One region of the Sinorhizobium sp. RAC02 genome, then DNA from elsewhere that is predicted to be linked to it. Evidence: predicted binding sites of a transcription regulator. Region 1 holds the regulator's gene; each other region holds the start of a gene.
The links. The regulator LexA, encoded in region 1, represses DNA repair genes until DNA is damaged. The targets are predictions, from matches to a motif close to TGTTCNNNNTGTGTTCNG.

Region 1 (5,300 bases):
CTACAACATTCCGAATGCGCCATTCCTCGACATTCTCGATGCGCGCATCGCCGCCGACGGCAATATCGTGCGCCTGGAGGACGGTGTCACCGCCGCCAACAGCTTCGAAACCGGTATCGAATTGGCTCTCGACAGCGGCGAACGCGTGACCGCCGCCCTCGTCGTTGGTGCGGATGGCAGGAAATCGCGCATCCGCGACGGCGCCGGAATCAGCGTGCGCACCTGGTCCTATCCGCAATCCGCCCTCGTGCTCAATTTTGCTCATGAGCGGCCGCACGGCAATGTCTCGACGGAATTCCACACGGAAAGCGGCCCCTTCACGCAGGTTCCCCTGCCCAGCCGCCGCTCCAGCCTGGTCTGGGTGCTGCCGCCGAAGGAGGCGAACCGCCTGTGCGAACTCTCCGTCGCCGATCTCAGCCGCGCCGTCGAGGAGCGCATGCAATCCATGCTCGGCAAGGTCACGGTGGAAGGCAGTGCCCAGAGTTTTCCGCTTTCCGGCATGACGGCCAATCATTTCGGCAAGGGCCGTTTCGTGCTGGTCGGCGAGGCCGCGCACGCCTTTCCGCCGATCGGCGCCCAGGGCCTCAATCTCAGCTTGCGCGACATCATGGCGCTGAAAGATCTCATCGGAATTGATGAGCCGGCAAACTATGGTGGCGTGGGTGATCGATTTGACCGCAAGCGGCAGGCCGATATCCGCTCCCGCACGGTCAGTGTCGACCTGCTGAACCGTTCCCTGCTTTCCGATTTCCTGCCCGTGCAGTTCCTGCGCTCGGCCGGCCTTCACCTGCTTTCCGCGCTCGGGCCGTTGCGCAGCATCGTCATGCGCGAGGGCATTGAGCCGCTCGGCTCGCTGAAGGCCTTTCGCGAAAACCTACGGGAACGGGTCGCCCGCAAGCAGGCCTGATTTGATGAGATAGAGTAGGATCGTCACCGTGGCGACGGACAGCACGGTGGTGATAAGAATGGTCGCCGACGCCCGCTCCTGCCACACGCCATATTGCTGGCCGATGACAAAGACGTTCGTGGCCGTCGGCAGCGCTGCCAGAAGCACGGCCGTGAACACCCAGACCGGATCGAAATTGCCGGCAAAGCCGAGCACCAGATACATTGTCACCGGCAGCAGCAGCAATTTCGCCGGCACGATATAGCCGATCTCCACCGGCACCCGCTTCAGCGGCCGCAGCGCCAGTGTTACGCCCATGGCAAAGAGCGCGCAGGGTGCTGCGGCCTGCGCCAGATAATCAATCAACCGCTGCAGCGGCGCCGGCGCCTCGAACCCGGCAAAGGCCGCGACGAACCCGGCCGCCGTCGCGATGATGAACGGGTGCGTGACGATCTTGCGCAACACTCCGACGGCAATCTGGAGTGCCGGCTGTTTCTCGCCGCCAGCAACGGCCATCAGCGCCGGTGCCACCATGAAATGCAGCATGTTCTCGAAGCAGAAGACCAGCGCCACCGGCACGGCCGCCGGCTCGCCGAAGGCGAGCAGCGCCAGCCCCGGCCCCATATAGCCGATATTGCCATAGGCGGCAGCAAGCCCCTGGATCGTCGCCTCGCCGATAGTGGCGCGGCGCAGCCAGAGACCGACGGCGAAGATCAGTCCAAAAACCAAATAGGTCGCGCTGATGTTGGCGATGATGAAATCGACGCGCGTCAGCTGCTCGATCGGCGTTTTTGCGACCAGTTTGAAGAACAGCGCCGGCAGCGCGATATAGATGATGAAAGTGTTGAGCCAGCCAAGCGCTTCGACCGGCTGCTTGGTGATCCGGGCGACCACATAGCCCAGCAGGATCATGCCGAAGAACGGCAGGACGAGTCCGACGATGTCCGCCATGGGCCGAGGCGCGCTCCCGCTTGCCGAGGATGATATCCCTGACTAGAACCCCGGTTCACCGGAAATGCTCTAGATATTTGTTTTAGCCGCATTATCCGAGGCCGAAGCGGTACCGCCTCGGCTGGAATGCTCTAGCCGATTTGCGAGAGAATGGGAAACGTTTGCTGGAACCAGATGGCGACCGTGCTGATATAGCCGAAGATGAAGGCAAGGCCCGTCAGGACGAGCAGCACGCCCATGACCTTTTCCACCGCGCCGAGATGCCGGCGAAAGCGCAGGAGGAAGCGCATGAAGGCGCCGGAAAACCCGGCCGCGATCCAGAACGGCACGGCGAGGCCCAGCGAATAGACGGCAAGCAGCATCGCCCCGTCGCTGACCGTTTCCCGCGCGGCCGCAACGCCGAGGATCGTCCCAAGGACGGGACCGATGCAGGGCGTCCAGCCAAAGGCGAAGGCAAGTCCCATGACATAGGCGCCCGATGCCGTCGCCGGCTTGCCGCCGCCCTGGAACCGCGCCTCGCGCGCAAAAAGCCCGATGCGCAGCAATCCCAGAAAATGCAGGCCCATCAGGATGATAATGACGCCGCCGATCTGCGCCAGGATGTCGAGATGCCGGCGCAGCACCATGCCGATCGTCGACGCCCCGGCGCCCAGCGCCACGAAAACCGTGGCAAAGCCCAGGGTAAAGAAGAACGCCGCCAGCAGCACCGCCCCGCGCGTATCCCGCCGGACCGCGACCGCGTCGTTGCCGCGAAACTGATCCACGGAAATGCCCGCCATATAACAGAGATAGGGCGGCACGAGCGGCAGCACGCAGGGCGACAGAAACGACAGCGCTCCGGCAAGCAGCGCACTTAGAAGAGAAATATCGGCAATCGACACTGGCTACTCCGCGACGGCGGGAAAGCGGTTCGGGCCCGAAAACGCCCCGCCCGCTCCTTCATTTGCGCTTCCTAGTATCGGCCGAAGCCCTCTCCTGCCAATCACCTTTTGGAGAACGCGGCAAAATGCAGCAAAAGCTGTTTTTCATCGCATTTTCCGGGTTGACCCGGCAAATCCTCCTGCCTATGTTCCGCGCACTTCCGCGGGGCGTCTTCGCACCGCCTGGGAGCGTGTAGCTCAGCCGGTAGAGCAACTGACTTTTAATCAGTAGGTCCAGGGTTCGAATCCCTGCGCGCTCACCACTCGAACCCTTGACCCCCAGGCTTTTGCAGTATTTTCGAGCCTGCCGCATGGGGTGAAAAAAGTCCCAAGTAATCCCGCGAAGACCAAGGCTTCGACCGGCTCGCATTTCGCAAGAGATGCGCTAGGTTGTGGCGTCGCCTTCCGCGGCCGAGAACAAAGGGCAAGAAGCGCCGAAGGCGTTCAATTACTCAGCGCACTGCCTGTCATAACGCTTCTGTAGGTGCGGGCCTCTTGCAGAACACATATGGAACAGATAGTGTATGTTCTATATTTGTTTCGCGATTCTGGGGTGGACGGCGATGTTGACACGTAAGCAACAGGAACTTCTCTTGTTCATCCATGAACGGATGAAGGAATCCGGCATACCGCCGTCGTTCGATGAAATGAAGGATGCTCTGGATCTCGCCTCGAAATCGGGTATTCACCGGCTCATCACGGCGCTTGAAGAGCGTGGCTTCATCCGGCGATTGCCAAACCGCGCCCGCGCCCTAGAAGTGATCAAACTTCCGGAGGCCTATTCGCCCAGCCTTCAGCCGCGGCGCGGTTTCTCCCCATCGGTCATCGAAGGAAGCCTTGGCAAGCAGCCGGTGCCGGCCGCTCCGCCCCAGCGGACGTCGAGCCAGGCAGACATGCCCTCCTCCGTTTCCGTGCCGGTCATGGGACGCATCGCCGCGGGTGTGCCCATCTCGGCGATCCAGAACAATACCCATGAAATCACCGTGCCGGCCGAAATGATCGGTGGCGGGGAGCATTATGCGCTGGAGGTCAAGGGCGATTCGATGATCGAGGCCGGCATCCTCGACGGTGACACCGTCATCATTCGCAATGCGAACACTGCCAATCCCGGTGAAATCGTCGTGGCGCTGGTCGATGACGAGGAAGCGACGCTGAAGCGCTTCCGCCGCAAGGGCGCATCCATCGCGCTTGAGGCCGCCAATCCGGCCTATGAAACCCGTATTTTCGGACCGGACCGCGTCAAGATTCAGGGCAAGCTCGTCGGGCTTATTCGCCGCTACCATTAAAGCGTGTCGCGTAAACGCGTGCGGCGGTTTAGCAATAACGCCTGCAAAACATCGAGAAACCAAGGCTTGGGGAGTGAACTTGAGAGATCACGACGCGCTGTCATCCGCTCGCTTCATAGGTACCACTACGCCAATCATAGGTGCGGTGTCGTGACCAGGGGCGATGAAGCGTTTCAACAGCCGGGGTGAAAAGGGCGTCGGAGAGGGCAGAGTTTGCGGGATCGGCCGCCGGCTGGATTTCCAGGGCGCCGGTTTGCCTCAGATGGCGAACCGTGATGAGGCGTGCACCTGAACGGCAAGCTTCCAAACGGATTGCGACGGGCACGATGACGAGGTCTGCACCGTCGCAGGCCGTACCGAGGAAGGCGAGGTCCTCCAGCGCCACGATGCGCCAACCGCTGGGGGAAATGGCGGCACAGAAGGCTTTTGTCTCGCAGATGAAGCTGTCGTGAGTGCGGGCTGTATCGAATGCTGCGGCCATGGCCGCCTTGGCCTTCTGTCGGTCGGCTTCGCGGCGGGGTCGTTTCTGCCTGGCCGTAGTGGCAGGGTCCTCCTTCTCGATGTTGACTGTCAGGCCGCTCGTCTTGCGTAGCTCGGGTTTCAGCAGTGTTTCGAGGCGAAGGGCGCGCCGCCATTGCGCATAGATGAAATCCGGTGGCCGTGCGCGGTTGGTCGCTGCTTTCTCGCCACGCAGAATGGCGACCAGGCGGCCATCTTCCGACACGAGAATCTCCGGCCTTGTGCCTCCAGCGGGCCAGCAGGCGACAAGGATTCCGACGACGACGAGAAGCGTGCCGGCATGGCGCAGTCGGGTGCGCAGGAGGCAGACGAGGCCGCTGCCGATGCCGATGAGCAAGAAGGCGGTTGCAGGGATGCGGCCGGTGACGATCTCGCCCTTCCAGCCGGCTACCCATGTCGACAGCGTGATCATCCACTCGATGCCTTTGCCCATGATCGCGAAGGGAATGGCATCGAGGCCAAAGGGCATCAAAAGCACGGCGATCAGACCGAAGGGCATGACGATGGTGCTGATCACCGGCATGGCCAGCAGGTTGCCGGCAAGCCCATAGGCTGGGATTCGGTGAAAATGGCCAATGGAGTAGACCAGCGTCGCAAAGCCGCCGATCAGCGAGGAGAGGATGAGCCCGCCGATGAAGCGGCCGGCAGCGCCGCCGAACAGCGCAAACGGCCCTCCCCGGCTTTCGCGCTGGATCGGACGCTCGCGCCACGCGGCGTAGCCGGCCACGAGGCCCAGCG
Region 2 (5,300 bases), 1.1 Mb from region 1:
GGCGGTGTTTTTCCCCCACCATAATCATTTCGATGAAGGGATAGCCAAAGAACTGGTAAGTCAACACCCCGTATGCAGCAACAGTCCGGTTGGACTCGGCGATATGACATTCTGCTGATCTTAGCCAAGCAAGGATACTGTGCCGCCGAGCGGCGTCCCTTTCCGCGATGGAATCGATTGAACAAAGCGCGTCGAAGTCATCTCGTGTTGCCGGACGGATAGTCATACTTCAACCATGTGGGTTCGTTCGTTGGCCTAGTCTTGATCGGCTTCCTTGACGGGAGCCGCGCAACGCTCGTGCCGACACGTTACACGGCTCCCGGCCTGCGTCGCAGCAGGCACCACATATGTAGCTGCGTAGCAGTTAAAAGAAAGGAGCCGCTCCCAGGGACGTGAAGCGGCTCCAGTGCGGTCTTTGATTGGGGGACCAAATGCTCAGTGGGTACCGGGCGACCGCGCGTCAGCAACCGTGATCGCCGCCGCTTGTTCCCTGTGCGCCGCATTATTCAATCTCCGCTAGCTCGCCGGCCTGAACCATGATCGTCAGCGCCCGATAGTTCCTTAGTTGTCGATCAGAGCAAACGCCGCCATTGGGCGACGCGTGACGGCGGTCCTATTGCTAAGGCACCACTCAGATTACAAAGAAGTCAGCAGCTGTCAGCGTTGGTGTTCCCGACAACGTCGCGAACTTCACCGCGGCGTACGTGCTTCCAGAACCGTCACGGTCGAAGAACAGGCTCCCGGTGTCGGAGTTGTAGAGGATGCGGTCACTGGCGTCCTTCGGCCCCAGCGTGACATCCTTGAACATGCTTGACGCCAATTGGCCGGCCGCAAGGCCGAGAAAGAGCGCATTGTCGATCTGCATCACGTCATCGGCACGACTGAAGTCCGTGATCTTGTCGATGTTTGTGCTCGCGTTCAGAGCAGTATGGAAAACGAAAGTGTCTTTGCCTGCTCCGCCCGTGAGCATATCGTTGCCGAGCCCGCCGTAGAGCTTATCATTGCCGTTGCCACCACCGATCGCGTCGTTGCCTGCGCCGCCGTTGAGGGAATTGTTGCCGGTGTTCCCGAGCATGGTGTTGTTGAGGGTATTTCCGGCGGCGCTGATGTTCGCTGAACCGATCAGGGCTACCTTATCGACATTGGCGCCCATGGTCCAACTGACCGAGGACTTAACCAAATCCGTGCCGCCTCCCGCAGCCTCGATCACGACGTCGCCGGCGTTGTCGAGGACATAGGTGTCGTTGCCCTTGCCGCCGGACATTGTGTCGGCACCAGATTTGCCGTCCAGGACATTGTTCGCGACATTGCCTACCAGGGAATTCGCAAGAGCATTACCCGTAGCATCCGCGTCCTCTATTCCAGTAAGGATCAAGCGCTCGACGTTGTTTGAGAGTTCATAGCTTACGGAGCTTTTGACTGTATCTAGGCCGTCATTCTCGTATTCCCACGCGACGTCCCGATACGAATCGACGATGTAAACGTCGTCCCCAGTATCGCCCAGCATGACGTCCGAGCCGCTGCCGCCATTAAGGGTGTCATTGCCCCCGTCGCCAAACAGCGTGTCTCGGCCTCCGTACCCCATCAGATAGTCACTACCTGAAGAACCGTCTATCCTGTCAGAGTACTGAAAAATAATCTCGGCCACACTCTCGGACGTCATGCTCCCGTCGAAATAAGTGTAGTTTAGCTCAAATCCTTTGATCTCGTAGAGTCCCTCAATGAAATCGAGATCATCATCAGTTTCCATCCATGAAGCTCTTATAAAGGAAACATACGACGACGACAAAAAATCTACATCTAGTGTCAGTTCATCGACAGAGTAAACGAACCAGCCGCGCAATTCATATGCGATTTCCGGGTAAGACACCGCGTCAACAAAATTGAGCCACTCAGATTCGTAGTCGCCTGGCCCAGACTCTGCTAAATCTGCGCCATAAATTAAATGGAAATCAATGTTTCGCATATCGACGCCAGCGGCGCCAAACACTGAGAATTCTGCCATAGCCCTAACCCATTCGACATTTGTTCGTTAAGATCAACTTGCCCGATCGGACTTGGAGCGTCAATGTCCTGCTCCTAAGCTTCATTTCGCAATTTTCGGATCAGCAGCGACAGATCGATGAAATCAAGAAGGACTTTCCTTTTGCTGGCTTCCAAGCAGACATATGATGCCCTCCCGTTCACAGCACCCGTCGGGCTTCCTGCCTCCTCTCGGTCCACGGCTCACTCCATCACTGGAATCTCGCCGGCCTGAAACAGGATCGACGGCGGGCCATAATCGCCTAGCGCCGGGTCTGCATCGCGGCTCCACGCCAGCACGCCGGCATAATGGCTCGCCATGAGCCTCGCTTCGCGAATCGCTCGCTCTTCCGTGTCGACCTGGCGCGGATCAAAGGCCGGCACCAACTTCCCATCGTCAGTCTTTGTGAATGCTGCGAGCACGATCAATTTACCTGCCCCTGCCATTCCGCTTCTCCTTTGCCCTTCCCTTATACCAAAAGTGCCACTTATGACCTCGGCCACGATCGCGGGGATCGAACCACTCTCCGCCGAAGTGAGCCAGGAAGGCCTCCGCATCCTCCAGCTTGGCAAAGCAATAGACCCGATGCCATTCGGCTTCCCAAACGACGCTGTGACCGCGCGGGCAAAGCGACAAGCTAGAGCAGAATTTCGCGATGACATCACCCTGCTCCATCGTCCCGAGCGAGGCCAGCCGCGCAATCTGATGCGGCCATCCGCTGTCGATGCCAGCGCTGGTCAGTTCCCCCTTGCGCCTGCTCATCTTCCCACCTTCCTGTCGTGCCCACTCGGAACGTAAAACATCAGCCGCAGGCCAAGGATGCCGCAACGCGGACAGCGCACTTTCATTGCAAGGTCGCAAACCGGGAATTTCCGCCCTTTCGCGGCCAGCAGCGTCGGCATATCCAGTTCATGTTTCCAGTCGCATTTCTTGTGACTTTTGTGGCCGAGATCGATCATGCCGCCATGGCAGACCGCGGAAACGGCCCAACCAGCCTCCCAGGCTTCACCTAACGTTTCCACCTTTCTCACTCCCGGTCGGTGTGTGGCCGCCAGCCGCGGGTAAAGCCGGGACTCAAGGCCCGCCCGGCAAGCTCAAGCTGCCAGCGCAAATAAGCGCAATCCGCCAGCAGAGTGGCAATTGCAGCGCGGGCGTTCCCATCGTGCCAAGCCAGCGCCTCGTCGATCTCGCTGGTCTCTTCTCGTTGTCTTTCAAGCGGGCGCACGTCTTCGTTCTCCTGTGTCTATGCCACAGCAGGCATTGGTCATTGAGTTTCAGATTGGCGGCCGCATCGCCGGTATGTTCTCAATATGTTCCGATCCCAATCTGAGTCAACGGGAGGAAAAAAGAATCCTAGATCGGTCGGCAGGTCATTCTTTCGCATCGTGCTTCCACACGCCCATGCTGTCCTCGCATCTCCTAACGATCGTTTGGTCGTGCGCACTAGTTTGCAATACGGCTCTCCTCGAAATTGCTCGGGCTCCCCTCAGGCAATCCCCCAAGTTATCGTGGAAACCGCCGGATACGCCCAGGAGACAGCCTGTGAAAAACAAGGAAAACCGACTCTTTTGATTTGGAAAAGCGGGTCGATTGCGCTCTCCTCCAGCGAGGAGGTGCGGATCATGTCACTTGCTTATTTCGCTCGAAATGTTGCTTCAGGGGAGCGTGCGCGGAAAAAGATGAGGCGGGAGGGGGTGAACATGAGTGGCGACAAGCTTTGGTCTGCTGTTGAGGATGAACTTATAAAGCGTCTTTATCCAAACTACGTCGCCATACTTACAGAGTTGCCTCATCGCACGTACTCCGCTTGTCGCACTCGCGCGAGAACTCTGGGGGTTGTAAAAGAAAGACCTCCCTACACGGCAAAGGAGCTATCGATTGTGCGGCGCCTGTACCCTGCGGGAGACAGGGAGAAACTTTTGGCGCTTCTGCCGGGCCGTACGTGGGATCAAGTGGGCGATTTGGCTAAACGTCATGGCATTCGTCGCGCCCCAAAATTATTCAAGCCCACCGGTGTTGTCGTGCTTGACCAAATCCGAGCACGGTGCCGCGAATTGAACTACACCATGCCAGATCTTGATAAGATGATTAGAAGTAAGGGGTACTTCAAGAAAGCCAATTGGTGCAAAGGTCATATCCACCACCGTGATATAGGCCGTGCAGTGTCCGCGCTATTTGGAGACGTGAAGGCTGAGTGGAAATAGGTTTAGGCTCGCCGCTCGGTCGGTCGCGAGAGCTGCGGTATCCCGCACGCCCTTTGGTAAGCGCACGATAATTCGGTTTTCTCCGATTTACCCCTGCAGCCACAATCACCCTACCATATGCGTGAGTGATTGAAGCGCAAGCATCCACCCTTTGGTGAGGGTGTGCTTGAATGTCGGATTCGAGTAAGTTTCCTTACGGGCGGCGAGGAAGATCAGTTTTCCCCTGACGATAGGCCAGATTGTGGGGAAATCACTTAGTCTTTCTCCTCTGCTGTTCTTTCAGTGCCTTAAGCTTCGCACGAGCCTCCTCAAGAGCGGAACTTGGTTTCGTTGTCTGGATTGCCCTGCCAATTTGCGGCGCTACAGCCACGGCTTGCGGCCTCATCGCATCGATGAGCCGCTTGAGGTCATCAGGCATGAAAAACATCGTCCGTCCTATGATGCGGCATGCGCCCGTTCGTCGTGCCCTTTCCCGTAGCGTTCGCTCTGAAATCACCACTCCCCGCGCTGCCAGAATTTCGACCACCGCACCGGGCGTAATCGCCTCGGATAATTCAGCCATGCTCCGCCTCTCCGTTTTCAGCAGGTTGGAAAACCATGTCGCATGTCGCAGTACATGTTGCATGGATTTGCCGACTGTGGCGGGAAATCATTGAAAATCAAGGGAAATGGCGCGCAACGGGACGCAACAAGAAAAGCGTGAGTTCCCCGGAGGGATCGTCACTTAACGCATTGATTTTTATCTAGAAGTGTTTGGCTGGGGAACCTGGATTCTCACATGAATTCAGAGGTTTAGCAGAAAAGCCCTGAAATTCCCTCTGTTTTCCCATCGCGAGCGACCGTGGATGCCACCTTTGTGCCCTGGCTTTGGGCATCAGTCAATACGGGGTGTGAAGCGGAAATAATTTCCGCTTTCGGGCTGAAGCTTACGTTCCCGCGGTCGCCGCGCGGATGGCCGCTTCGCGCCTTCGATTCGGAAATTTAAACACCTTGGCGAGGATCCCGAAACCGGTCATTAATTGTCGTGACACGGCGCGCGAGGGGGCAGCATGTGCAGCTTAGGAGGAAATGCT
Region 3 (5,300 bases), 1.6 Mb from region 1:
CCAACCCGGACAAGCTCGGCGACATGATCAAGATCGGCCGGCGCGGCTCCGTTTCCGGCGCCATCACGGTGCACGGCGTGCAGGGGCATGCGGCCTATCCGCACCTTGCCGACAATGCCGTGCGCGGCGTGATCGCGCTCACCGATGCGCTGATGTACCCGCCCTTCGATGCCGGCACCGAAAGCTTCCAACCGTCGAACCTTGAAGTGACGACGATCGACGTCGGCAATCCTGCCACCAATGTCGTGCCCGCCGAAGCCCGCGCCGCCTTCAACATCCGCTTCAACGATACCTGGACGGCCGAGACCGTGATGGCCGAGATCGTGCGCCGGCTCGATGAGGCCGCTGCCGACGAGAAGCTGCGGCCCGGCCGCGACGCCCTCCGCTACGACATCAAATGGGCCGAGCGGCCGAGCCATGTCTTCCTGACGCGCAACAACAACCTGATCGCCTCGCTGTCGGGCGCCATCGAGGCCGTCACCGGCCGGGCGCCAAAAATGTCGACGACCGGCGGCACGTCGGACGCACGTTTCATCAAGGATTATTGCCCGGTGGTGGAATTCGGCCTTGTCGGCCAGACCATGCACATGGTGGACGAGCGGGTGGCGGTCGCCGACCTCGAAACGCTCACGGTGATCTACCAGACCTTCATCGAACGCTGGTTCGGCGATGCCCAGGCTTGATGAGGTCCTCTACTACCTGACCGGTGTCTTCCTGCTGCTCCGGCAAAAGCAGGAAGGGTTCGGCTGGCTGGATTTGACGCTGCGCGGGCTTGTCCGCTCGTTCTGGGCCTTCGTCTGGTGCCTGCCGGCCTTCGCCGTCATCTGGGCGTCCTGGCGGCTCTATTATCTTGGCAGCATGCCGGCGGATACGCCGGCCGGCGTCGCCTTCTTCGTCAAGCTCCTGGTGATCGACGTGGCCGGCTGGCTGCTGCCGCTGGTGCTGCTTGTCGCGCTGGCGCGTCCGCTCGGCTATGGCAAGTATCTCGCGACCGTGGTGACGGCGAGCAACTGGGTTGCCGTGCCGTTCTCCTATGCAGCGGCGGTTCCCTTCGCGCTGACGCTCGTCTTGCCGACAAGCGCGCCGTTTGCCGGTCTTCTGCTCTATGCCGTGTTCGGCGCGAGCGTCGTCCTGCAGTTCCGCCTCGTCTGGATGTGCGTCGGCAAGCAGACGCTCCTGGCCGCAGCCATGACGGCGATCTTCGTGCTGCCGCCGATGATCGTCGGGCAGGAATTGCAGCGCATCCTCGGCACGCTGCCGGCTTGATGCTCTTTTTGCATGTCGCGGTTCTGGACGCCTAAAGCATTTCCAGCCGAAGCGGCATCGCTTCGGCGTCGGAAAATGCGGGAAAAACAAGAATCGAGAGCAATCCCGGTGAACCGGATTTCACCGGAATTGCTCTAGTAGTCGACCGCCATGAAATAAAGCCCGTCCGGCGGCGCCACGGGGCCACAGGCCTTGCGGTCGCGTGCTTCGAGCGCGGCTTGTACGTCTTCAACCGTCCACTTGCCTTCCCCCACCAGCTTCAGCGTGCCGGCAAAGGAGCGGATCTGGTTGTGCAGGAAACTCTGCGCCGAAACGCGCATCTCGATGAGGTCGCCGCTGCGCGTCACCTCCAGCCGATCGATGGTACGCACCGGGCTGTTCGCCTGACATTTGACGGCGCGGAAAGTGGTGAAGTCGTGCCGTCCGACCAGCATCTGCCCGGCCGCATGCATGGCCGCATGGTCGAGCTCCCTGGTAACGAACCACGCGCGGTTCGCCTCAAGCGCCAACGGTGCGCGCCGCGAGATGATGCGGTAGAGATAGTGCCGCTTGACGGCCGAGAAGCGGGCGCTGAAATCATCCGGCACTATCGCAGCATCGAGGATCACCACCCGCTCGCGGGCCGTGCCCAGATACGCGTTGAGGGCGTTCCTCAGCGTATGCTCCGGCCATGCACGTGAAAGGTCGGTATGGGCGACCTGCCCCATGGCATGGACACCCGAATCCGTGCGTCCCGCGCCATTGACGGAGACCGTCTCGCCGGTGAGCGAGAAGATCGCCGCTTCGATGGCGCCCTGTACGGAATGACCGTTCGTCTGCCGCTGCCAGCCGACATAGGGCGTACCGTCATATTCGATCAGGAGGCGGTAGCGTGGCATCAGGCGATGACCTGGCCGACCGCGACCGGCGTGCCGCGCAGGAAGTCGGCCGCATCAAGCGGCTTGCCGCCGGCCTTCTGCAGCCGCGTGAACCGCACCGCGCCGCTACTACCGCAGGCGATCGCCAGCCGATCGTCGAGAACCGTACCGGCGGGCTTGGCCAAGGCCTCGTCCGCCCGCTCGCTTGCCAGCACCTTCACCCGCTCCGGCTTGCCGGCGATCGAAAGCTCGAACCAGGCGCCGGGAAATGGCGAGAGGCCGCGGACATGGTTGTGCACGTCCGTCGCCGGGCGGGAAAAATCGATGCGCGTCTCTGCCTTGTCGATCTTCGCGGCATAAAGCACGCCCTCTTGCACCTGCTCCGTCAACGGCAGGTCGCCGGATTCGAGCTTCGCCATGGCCTCCACCATCAGCGCGCCGCCGGCCTGCATCAATGCATCATGCAACTCGCCGGCAGTCATGGTCTCGCCGATCACCACGCGGGCGGTCAGGGCGACGGGGCCTGTATCGAGGCCCTTGTCCATCTTCATGACCATCATGCCGGTTTCCGTGTCGCCCGCCATGATCGCCCGCTGGATGGGGGCCGCACCACGCCAGCGCGGCAAAAGCGACGCATGGCCATTGTAGCAACCGAGCCGCGTGCCGGCGAGGATGGCCTCCGGCAGAAGCAGGCCATAGGCGACGACGACCGCCACATCCGCCTTCAGCGCACGGAAGGCGTCACGATCGGCCTCTTCGCGAAAATTGACCGGCGTGAAGACGGGAATGCCGAGTTGCTCGGCTTTCTGGTGCACCGGTGATTTCACCAGTTCGAGGCCGCGGCGGCCGGCCGGGCGCGGCGGTTGCGAATAGACCGCGACGATCTCGTAACCGGCCTCGGCAAGCGCCGCCAGCGTCGGGACGGAGAAATCCGGCGTGCCCATGAAGATGATGCGAAGGGCCATCGGTCAGCCTCCGTAAGAGGAATGGAAGCGGACGTTGCCCGCTCAGAGCGCCTTGCTGCCGCGCATCTTGGCCGCCTTAGTGAACTTGCGGATCACCATCTCGCGCTTCAGCTTGGAAATATGGTCGATGAACAGCACGCCGTTGAGGTGGTCGATCTCGTGCTGTAGGCAGGTCGCGAGCAGGCCTTCGGCCTGCGTCAGCTGTTCCTTGCCGTCACGGTCGAGGTGCTTAACCGTGATGATGGCGGGGCGCTCGACTTCGGCATAATAATCCGGGATCGACAGGCAGCCTTCCTCATAGACCGAGCGCGCATCCGACGCGGAGACGACTTCCGGATTGATGAAGACGAGCGGCGTCTTGTCTTCGCCGTCCTTCGAGACATCGAGCACGAGCATGCGGCGCGCGACGCCGATCTGGATGGCGGCAAGCCCGATGCCTGGCGCATCGTACATGGTTTCCAGCATGTCGTCGGCGAGCTTCTTCACCTCGCTGTCGATGGTCTCGATAGGCTTCGAGACCTCGCGGAGGATCGGATCGGGAAGGATAATCAGCGGCTTGATGGTCATGCGCCTCCTTAGCGCGGTTTTTTTGCGCTTTCAATCGGATTTGGCTGGGCACATGCCGCCCCGCCTGGCGATTTGTTCACGTTATGATCTGGTTTCCGCTGCAAACCGTGATATGGTCGCGGCATGATCGACCCGACCTTTGACATGTTGCTGTCCTCGCTCCTCGCCCGGCTCGGCGGCCCAGGCCCCGCTCTCGTGCTGCTCGCCGCGGTTCTTCTGGGCGGTTTTGGCCTCCTCTCTGCCCGCCGCAGCCAGGCGCGTCAGCGAGAAGCGGCGATGATGGCGGAGCTGCGCTTTGCCGAACTTATCAGGGCGCAGACCGAGATGCAGGGGCGCGTCGGCGCCATGGCGGAGGTTTTTGGTGCCAAACAGTCTGAAACGAACCAGGCGCTCAATACGCGTCTCGACGGACTGACGCAGCGGCTCGGCCAGTCGATTTCCGAGCAGACGCGCTCGACGCATGAGAACCTGCGCCGCCTGCAGGAGCGGCTCGCCGTCATCGATACGGCGCAGACCAATATCCAGTCGCTGGCGAAGGACGTCGTCGGGCTTCAGGCGATCCTGTCCAACAAGCAGACGCGCGGTGCCTTCGGGCAATCGCGCATGGAGACGATCATCGCCGACGCGCTGCCGCACGGTGCCTATCAGTTCCAGGCGCAGCTTTCCAACGGCGTGCGCCCCGACTGCACCATCCGCATGCCGAACGGCCAGCCGCCGCTGGTGGTCGACGCCAAGTTCCCGCTGGAGGCCTGGAACGCCATGTCGGACGGGCGACCGCCGGAGGCCGCCAAGGTTGCCGCCCAGCAATTCCGCCGCGACATGGAAACCCATATCCGCGATATCGCCGAAAAATACCTGGTTGCCGGCGAGACGCAGGACACCGCCTTCCTCTTCGTACCGTCGGAATCGATCTTCGCCAGCATCCACGAACATTTCGAGGCCGTCGTGCAGCGGGCACACCGGGCGCGCATCGTCATCGTCTCGCCTTCGCTGCTGATGCTTTCCGTGCAGGTGCTGCAGGCGCTACTAAAAGACCAGCGCATGCGTGAGCAGGCCCATGTCATCCAGGGCGAGGTCGCGCGCCTGATGGACGATTTGACGCGGCTCGACGACCGGGTGCGAAAGCTGCATGGTCACTTCACGTCCGCGCAGAAGGATGTTGACCTGATTCTCACCTCTACGGAGAAGCTGACACGGCGCGGCGTGCGCATCGGCGACATGGAATTCGAGACGGTTACAGCCCCTTCCGAGCCATTGGAGAAGGCAGTCGAGAGCCGAAGTGGGCCGTTACGCCTGAGAGTAGTTGACGAAGACTGACCGCCTCGGGCAGTGTCCGGCGGAAACGACAAGGGGCACTCTCATGATCACCGTCTTCGGCTCCATCAACATGGACCTCATCGCCACGCCAGACCGCCTGCCGAAGCCGGGTGAAACCGTGGTCGGCAGCAGCTTCACCACGGCCGCCGGCGGCAAGGGCGCCAACCAGGCGCTCGCGGCGCGGCGCGCAGGCTCCATGGTTCGCATGGCGGGTGCCGTCGGCGATGACCGGCTGGCGAGCCAGGCGCTGGCGCTGCTTGCCGATGCCGCCGTCGACCTCAACTCCGTGCGCTCCGCAGCCGAAGCGACCGGCACCGCGCATATCCTC
Region 4 (5,300 bases), 170 kb from region 1:
GATGATCCGGATATTCCACCGTCTCCGGCAGAACGCCGTCCGGCGACATGCCGGAGAAGACGAGGCCACAGCCTTCCAGCCGGTCCTTGTAGTCGACGTTCACCTCGTAGCGGTGACGGTGACGTTCGGAAATATCCGTCGAGCCGTATATATCGGCAATCTTGGTGCCGCCCTTCAGCGTCGCGCGATAGGCGCCAAGACGCATCGTGCCGCCGAGATCGCCCGACGCGGAACGCTTCTCCAGATCGTTGCCCTTCACCCATTCCGTCATCAGGCCGACGACCGGCTCGGCCGTCTTGCCGAATTCCGTGGACGACGCCTTTTCAAGGCCGGCGAGATTGCGTGCCGCTTCCACGACCGCCATCTGCATGCCGAAGCAGATGCCAAAATACGGCACCTTGCGCTCGCGGGCAAAGCGCGCCGCGTTGATCTTGCCCTCGGAACCGCGCTCGCCAAAACCGCCGGGAACGAGGATGCCGTGCACCTTCTCCAGATACGGTGCCGGATCTTCCTTTTCGAAGACCTCCGACTCGATCCATTCAAGCTTGACCTTGACGTGGTTGGCGATGCCACCGTGGTAGAGCGCCTCGATCAGCGATTTGTAGGCATCCTTGAGGCCGGTATACTTGCCGACGATGGCGATCGTAACCTCGCCTTCCGGCGTCTTGATGCGATCAGAAACCGTCTGCCAGGCTTCGAGACGCGGCTTCGGCGCCGGCTCGATGCCGAAGGCGGCGAGCACCTCGTCGTCCAGGCCTTCCTTGTGGTAGGCGAGCGGCACGTCGTAGATCGACGCAACATCGAGCGCCTGGATCACGGCGGTCTGGCGCACGTTGCAGAACAGCGAGAGCTTCTTGCGCTCGGCTTCCGGGATTTCCCGGTCGGCACGCACCAGCAGGATGTCCGGATGGATGCCCATGGCCTGCAGCTCCTTGACGGAGTGCTGCGTCGGCTTGGTCTTGAGCTCGCCAGCAGCCGGAATGTAGGGCATCAGCGTCAGGTGGACATAGACGGCCGTGCCGCGCGGCAGATCGTTGCCAAGCTGGCGGATCGCCTCGATGAAGGGCATGGCCTCGATGTCGCCCACCGTGCCGCCGATCTCACAGATAACGAAATCGTAGTCTTCGTTGCCATCGGTGACGAAGTTCTTGATTTCGTTGGTAACGTGCGGGATGACCTGCACGGTCGCGCCGAGATAGTCGCCGCGGCGTTCCTTGTCGATGATGTTCTTGTAGATGCGACCAGTGGTGATGTTGTCGGTCTTCGTGGCCGAACGCCCGGTAAAGCGCTCATAGTGGCCGAGGTCGAGGTCGGTTTCCGCACCGTCGTCTGTGACGAACACCTCGCCGTGCTGCGTCGGGCTCATGGTGCCCGGATCGACATTGAGATAGGGGTCTAGCTTCCGGAGGCGAACGCGGTAACCGCGAGCCTGAAGGAGAGCTCCGAGTGCAGCGGCAGCGATGCCTTTTCCGAGGGAAGAAACCACGCCGCCTGTGATGAATACATATCGCGCCATGGGAGTCACCGAATACCTTTTCAAAATCGATTCCGCCACCGAAAAATCACCTTGGGCGTGATTTCGGAAGGCGCAATCGGCGTTTTACACAAGAAGAAGGCCGGTTGGGTTTCGCCAACCGGCCGGTTTGTCTTTTAGTCCTTGCAGCTTACTGGCCGCTCGGGACGCCGGAATTCTGTTCCGTGCCCGTTGCGCCGCCCGTCGTACCGGTGCCGGTCGTGGTGGGCGTATTGCCAGTGCCGGTGCCGGTTCCGGTTGCCGCGCCACCTTCGGTCGGAACGGCGTCGGTGCCGGTCGTCGCAGGCGTCTGGTTGTTCTGCGTGCCCTGGCTCTGTTCGCCGCCGCCGAGCGCGTCAAGAACGCCGCCCGTGCCGGTCGTGCCCGGGATACGGTCGAGAATGTCGGTCGGCTGCGTCTCGTAGCGTGCGATGATGCCCATACCAAGCGCCAGAACGAAGAACAGCGTGGCGAGGATGGCCGTGGTGCGCGTCAGGGCATTGGCCGTGCCGCGCGCCGACATGAAGCCGGAGCCGCCGCCGATGCCGAGGCCGCCGCCTTCAGAGCGCTGGATCAGCACGACGCCGATCAGCGCGACGACGACCATGAGATAGATGACGAGCAAAATGGTCTGCATGTTTCAGGATCCCGGCCAGACGGCCCAAATTTCAGGTTTGCGGCTCAATATACCAAGCCGCGCACCATTCCAAGCCCTACCAGTCAATCCACCTGCCCTTTTGCAGGCAGGCGAAACAAGCTTCAGGCTGTGAGCTCTTCGTATGCCCGGTAGATGGCAAGGAAGTCGTCCGATTTCAAGCTTGCGCCGCCGATCAGCGCGCCATCGACATTGGCGACCCCCATCAGCTCCCTGGCGTTGCCGGGCTTTACCGAGCCGCCATAGAGAATGCGCATCTTGGCGCCCTCGCCGGCAAAACGGGCCGTCAGTTCGGCGCGCATGAAGGCGTGCGCCTCTTCCACGTCTGCCGCCGTCGGCGTCAGACCCGTGCCGATCGCCCAGACCGGTTCATAGGCGATGACGGTGTTTTCCGCCGTCGCGGCGTCCGGCACGGAGCCGTCAAGCTGGGTCTTCAGCACGTCCAGCGTCTTGCCGTCCTTGCGCTCGTCCCCGGTTTCGCCGATGCAGACGATGGCGACGAGGTCGTTTTCGTGGGCGATCTCGGCCTTGGCACGGATCAGTGCATCGCTTTCCTTGTGGTCGGTGCGGCGCTCGGAATGCCCCACGATGACGTGGGTGCCGAAGCAGTCGGCGATCATTTCCGCCGAAACGTCACCCGTGTGCGCGCCGGATGCCTTTTCATGGCAGTCCTGCGCACCGATCAGAAGCGGGCTGTCGTCGCAGAGTGCGGTCGCCACATAGAGCAGCGTCGCCGGCGGGCAGATCAGCGCCTCGACCTTCTCAGAGAGCGGCCCCTTCACGCCTTCGGCCATCGCCTTGATCTGGTCGAGCGATGCACGCGTGCCGTTCATCTTCCAGTTCCCGGCAACAAGCGGGGTTACGTCCGGTGTCATGAGGCCTCCCTATCCATAAAATCGGTCGCTTGCGGCGTAGCAAATCGAAGCCTATTGCGCAAACAGCCAGTTGAGCGTTTCCCGCCAGTCCGTCATGCGCACGGGCGTGCCGTGGCCGCCGGTCTGGAACAGCACGAAGCGCGCCGGTACACCGGCCTTGCGCAGCTTGCGGAACACGGTGATCTGGTCATTGGCGGCATAGACACTGTCGCTGTCGCCGTGGGTGAAATAGACCGGCAGCTTCGCCTTGAAGGCCGGCGTCTTCGCATAGTCGCCATCCGCCGCGCCACCCATCAGCACCATGCCGGCAAGGCTTTTGACCGCTACCGGATCGCGCGCGACGCGGGCGCAGATGAAACTGCCCATCGAGGCGCAGGCGAGAATGACCGGCGCATTCGGCGAGAGCGCCTTGGCGGTGAGGATGAGGCCCGAAACGCGCGCCGCACCCGCGTCATCGAAAGACGGCACGCTCGGCGCATAATAGACGCCGCCACCACGCACCGCGAGGTTCTTCAGCCGGTTGAAATTGCCGCCGAAATTCCAGTCGTTGCTGCCGAGCCGGCGATCGCCGCCGCGGCCATGGATGAAGATGACGCTGAAGGCCGCCCCCTCGCCCTTGCCCGTCATCGAAACGTCGATCGGCCCTGCCGGTGTATCGATCGTTGCGTTCTGTTGCGCTTTCTTTACCGCCGTCGACACATAGGCGGCCTTTACACGACGCTCCGGCACCTGATCGCGGCCGTTGATGTCGCGCAGTTCCTGGTAGTCGACAACGCGAAGCGCCCCGTCATCCGACGTTTCCACCACATCGCCATAGGTAAACAGCGCATCCTTCCAGGCATCGAGCGTCAGTGCGGCCGCGTCCTGCACGGCCATTCCGGCGAACAGCGCCGCCAGAACCAGCCGGCGAAAGCAATGAACTGTGGACTGAGGCATGAACTGGCGCTCCCTTGCGGTGGCGATACTTGCCATCCGCCCACGCGCAACGCAATCCTCGGCAAGCGGTTGGCGAGGCTTCGCGCATGTGCCGCCGGGTGGAATCGCTCGGCGTCGCACGATGCGGCGGAAAATCAGACAGGGTGGCAGACCGGATTCAGCCGGTTATTCGCCAGTCTGTCATCGCGAAACCCCACGGAATCTGGCAGAGTCGTTGGTGATTCGCCGATGAACTTATTTTCGCCAAACCCCGATCCACCCGGATCGACGGGAGAACTGGCAAACGGAACAAACTCTGAACAGCCCATGCAAGACGACAACGATCTTTTCGCCAATATACCCTCCACGCCCGCCAAGCAGCCTGCCGCTCCGGCCGAAACGCCGACGGTGACCGCGCCTGCACGCGAGCCACGGCAGCCCATCAGCGAAGGCTCGGGCGGCTACGATGCCTCGGCGATCCGCGTGCTCGAAGGCCTCGAGCCCGTGCGCATGCGCCCCGGCATGTATATCGGCGGCACGGATGAGAAGGCGCTGCACCACCTGTTCGCCGAAGTCATCGACAACTCTATGGACGAAGCGGTTGCCGGCCATGCCAACTTCATCGACGTCAACCTCGACGCCGAAGGCTTTTTGACGGTCACCGACAACGGCCGCGGCATCCCGGTGGAGAACCACCCGCAGATGCCGGGCAAGTCGACGCTCGAAGTCATCCTCACCGTACTGCACGCCGGCGGCAAGTTCGACGGCAAGGCCTACGAGACCTCGGGCGGCCTGCACGGCGTCGGCGTCTCGGTGGTCAATGCGCTGTCCGACCATCTCGAGGTCGAGGTCGCCCGCAACAAGAAACTCTACCGCCAGCGTTTTTCGCGCGGCAAGCCGGTCGGCGGCCTGGAAGAGCTTGGCGACGTGCACAACCGTCGCGGCACGAAGGTGCGCTTCCATCCCGACCCGGAAATCTTCGGCGCGCATGCCCGTTTCGATCCCGGCCGCGTCTTCCGCATGGCCCGCTCGAAAGCCTATCTTTTCGGCGGTGTCGAAATCCGCTGGAGCTGCGATCCGTCACTGCTGCCGGAAGGCTCTGAAACACCGGAAAAGGCCGTCTTCCATTTCCCCGGCGGCCTGAAGGACTATCTCCAGGCAACGCTTGGCAAGGACTACACCGTCACCCGCGAGATTTTTGCCGGCAAGAGCGAAAAGTCGGGCGGCCACGGTTCGCTCGAATGGGCAGTCACCTGGTATGGTGGCGATTCGCTGATCCATTCCTATTGCAACACGATCCCGACGGCTGACGGCGGCACGCACGAGGCCGGTCTGCGCATTG

Region 2: BSY16_RS11305 (dehydrogenase) is a predicted target of LexA. The motif match lies at 3,324-3,341, and genes of this name have one in related genera.
Region 3: BSY16_RS13715 (DNA recombination protein RmuC) is a predicted target of LexA. The motif match lies at 3,729-3,746, and genes of this name have one in related genera.
Region 4: parE (DNA topoisomerase IV subunit B) is a predicted target of LexA. The motif match lies at 4,264-4,281, and genes of this name have one in related genera.

The regions. Positions count from the first base shown of each region.
Region 1 covers NZ_CP016450.1:1,273,417-1,278,716, reverse strand. The annotation lists gene BSY16_RS06065 (UbiH/UbiF family hydroxylase) at 1-907, shown strand, start outside; gene BSY16_RS06060 (AEC family transporter) at 875-1,837, opposite strand; gene BSY16_RS06055 (cytochrome c biogenesis CcdA family protein) at 1,969-2,718, opposite strand; tRNA gene BSY16_RS06050 (tRNA-Lys) at 2,945-3,020, shown strand; gene lexA (transcriptional repressor LexA) at 3,321-4,043, shown strand; gene BSY16_RS06040 (ComEC/Rec2 family competence protein) at 4,144-5,300, opposite strand, start outside.
Region 2 covers NZ_CP016450.1:2,354,063-2,359,362, reverse strand. The annotation lists gene BSY16_RS11330 (GNAT family N-acetyltransferase) at 1-226, opposite strand, end outside; gene BSY16_RS11325 (calcium-binding protein) at 632-2,005, opposite strand; gene BSY16_RS11320 (hypothetical protein) at 2,227-2,469, opposite strand; gene BSY16_RS11315 (hypothetical protein) at 2,453-2,785, opposite strand; gene BSY16_RS11310 (hypothetical protein) at 2,782-3,045, opposite strand; gene BSY16_RS11305 (dehydrogenase) at 3,051-3,248, opposite strand; gene BSY16_RS11300 (SANT/Myb-like DNA-binding domain-containing protein) at 3,532-4,227, shown strand; gene BSY16_RS11295 (hypothetical protein) at 4,478-4,789, opposite strand; gene BSY16_RS11290 (DUF4062 domain-containing protein) at 5,300-5,300, shown strand, end outside.
Region 3 covers NZ_CP016450.1:2,849,397-2,854,696, forward strand. The annotation lists gene dapE (succinyl-diaminopimelate desuccinylase) at 1-683, shown strand, start outside; gene BSY16_RS13695 (hypothetical protein) at 670-1,266, shown strand; gene truA (tRNA pseudouridine(38-40) synthase TruA) at 1,401-2,144, opposite strand; gene fmt (methionyl-tRNA formyltransferase) at 2,144-3,088, opposite strand; gene def (peptide deformylase) at 3,131-3,655, opposite strand; gene BSY16_RS13715 (DNA recombination protein RmuC) at 3,779-4,972, shown strand; gene BSY16_RS13720 (ribokinase) at 5,016-5,300, shown strand, end outside.
Region 4 covers NZ_CP016450.1:1,102,120-1,107,419, reverse strand. The annotation lists gene pyrG (CTP synthase) at 1-1,516, opposite strand, end outside; gene secG (preprotein translocase subunit SecG) at 1,665-2,150, opposite strand; gene tpiA (triose-phosphate isomerase) at 2,273-3,043, opposite strand; gene BSY16_RS05230 (alpha/beta hydrolase) at 3,095-3,979, opposite strand; gene parE (DNA topoisomerase IV subunit B) at 4,286-5,300, shown strand, end outside.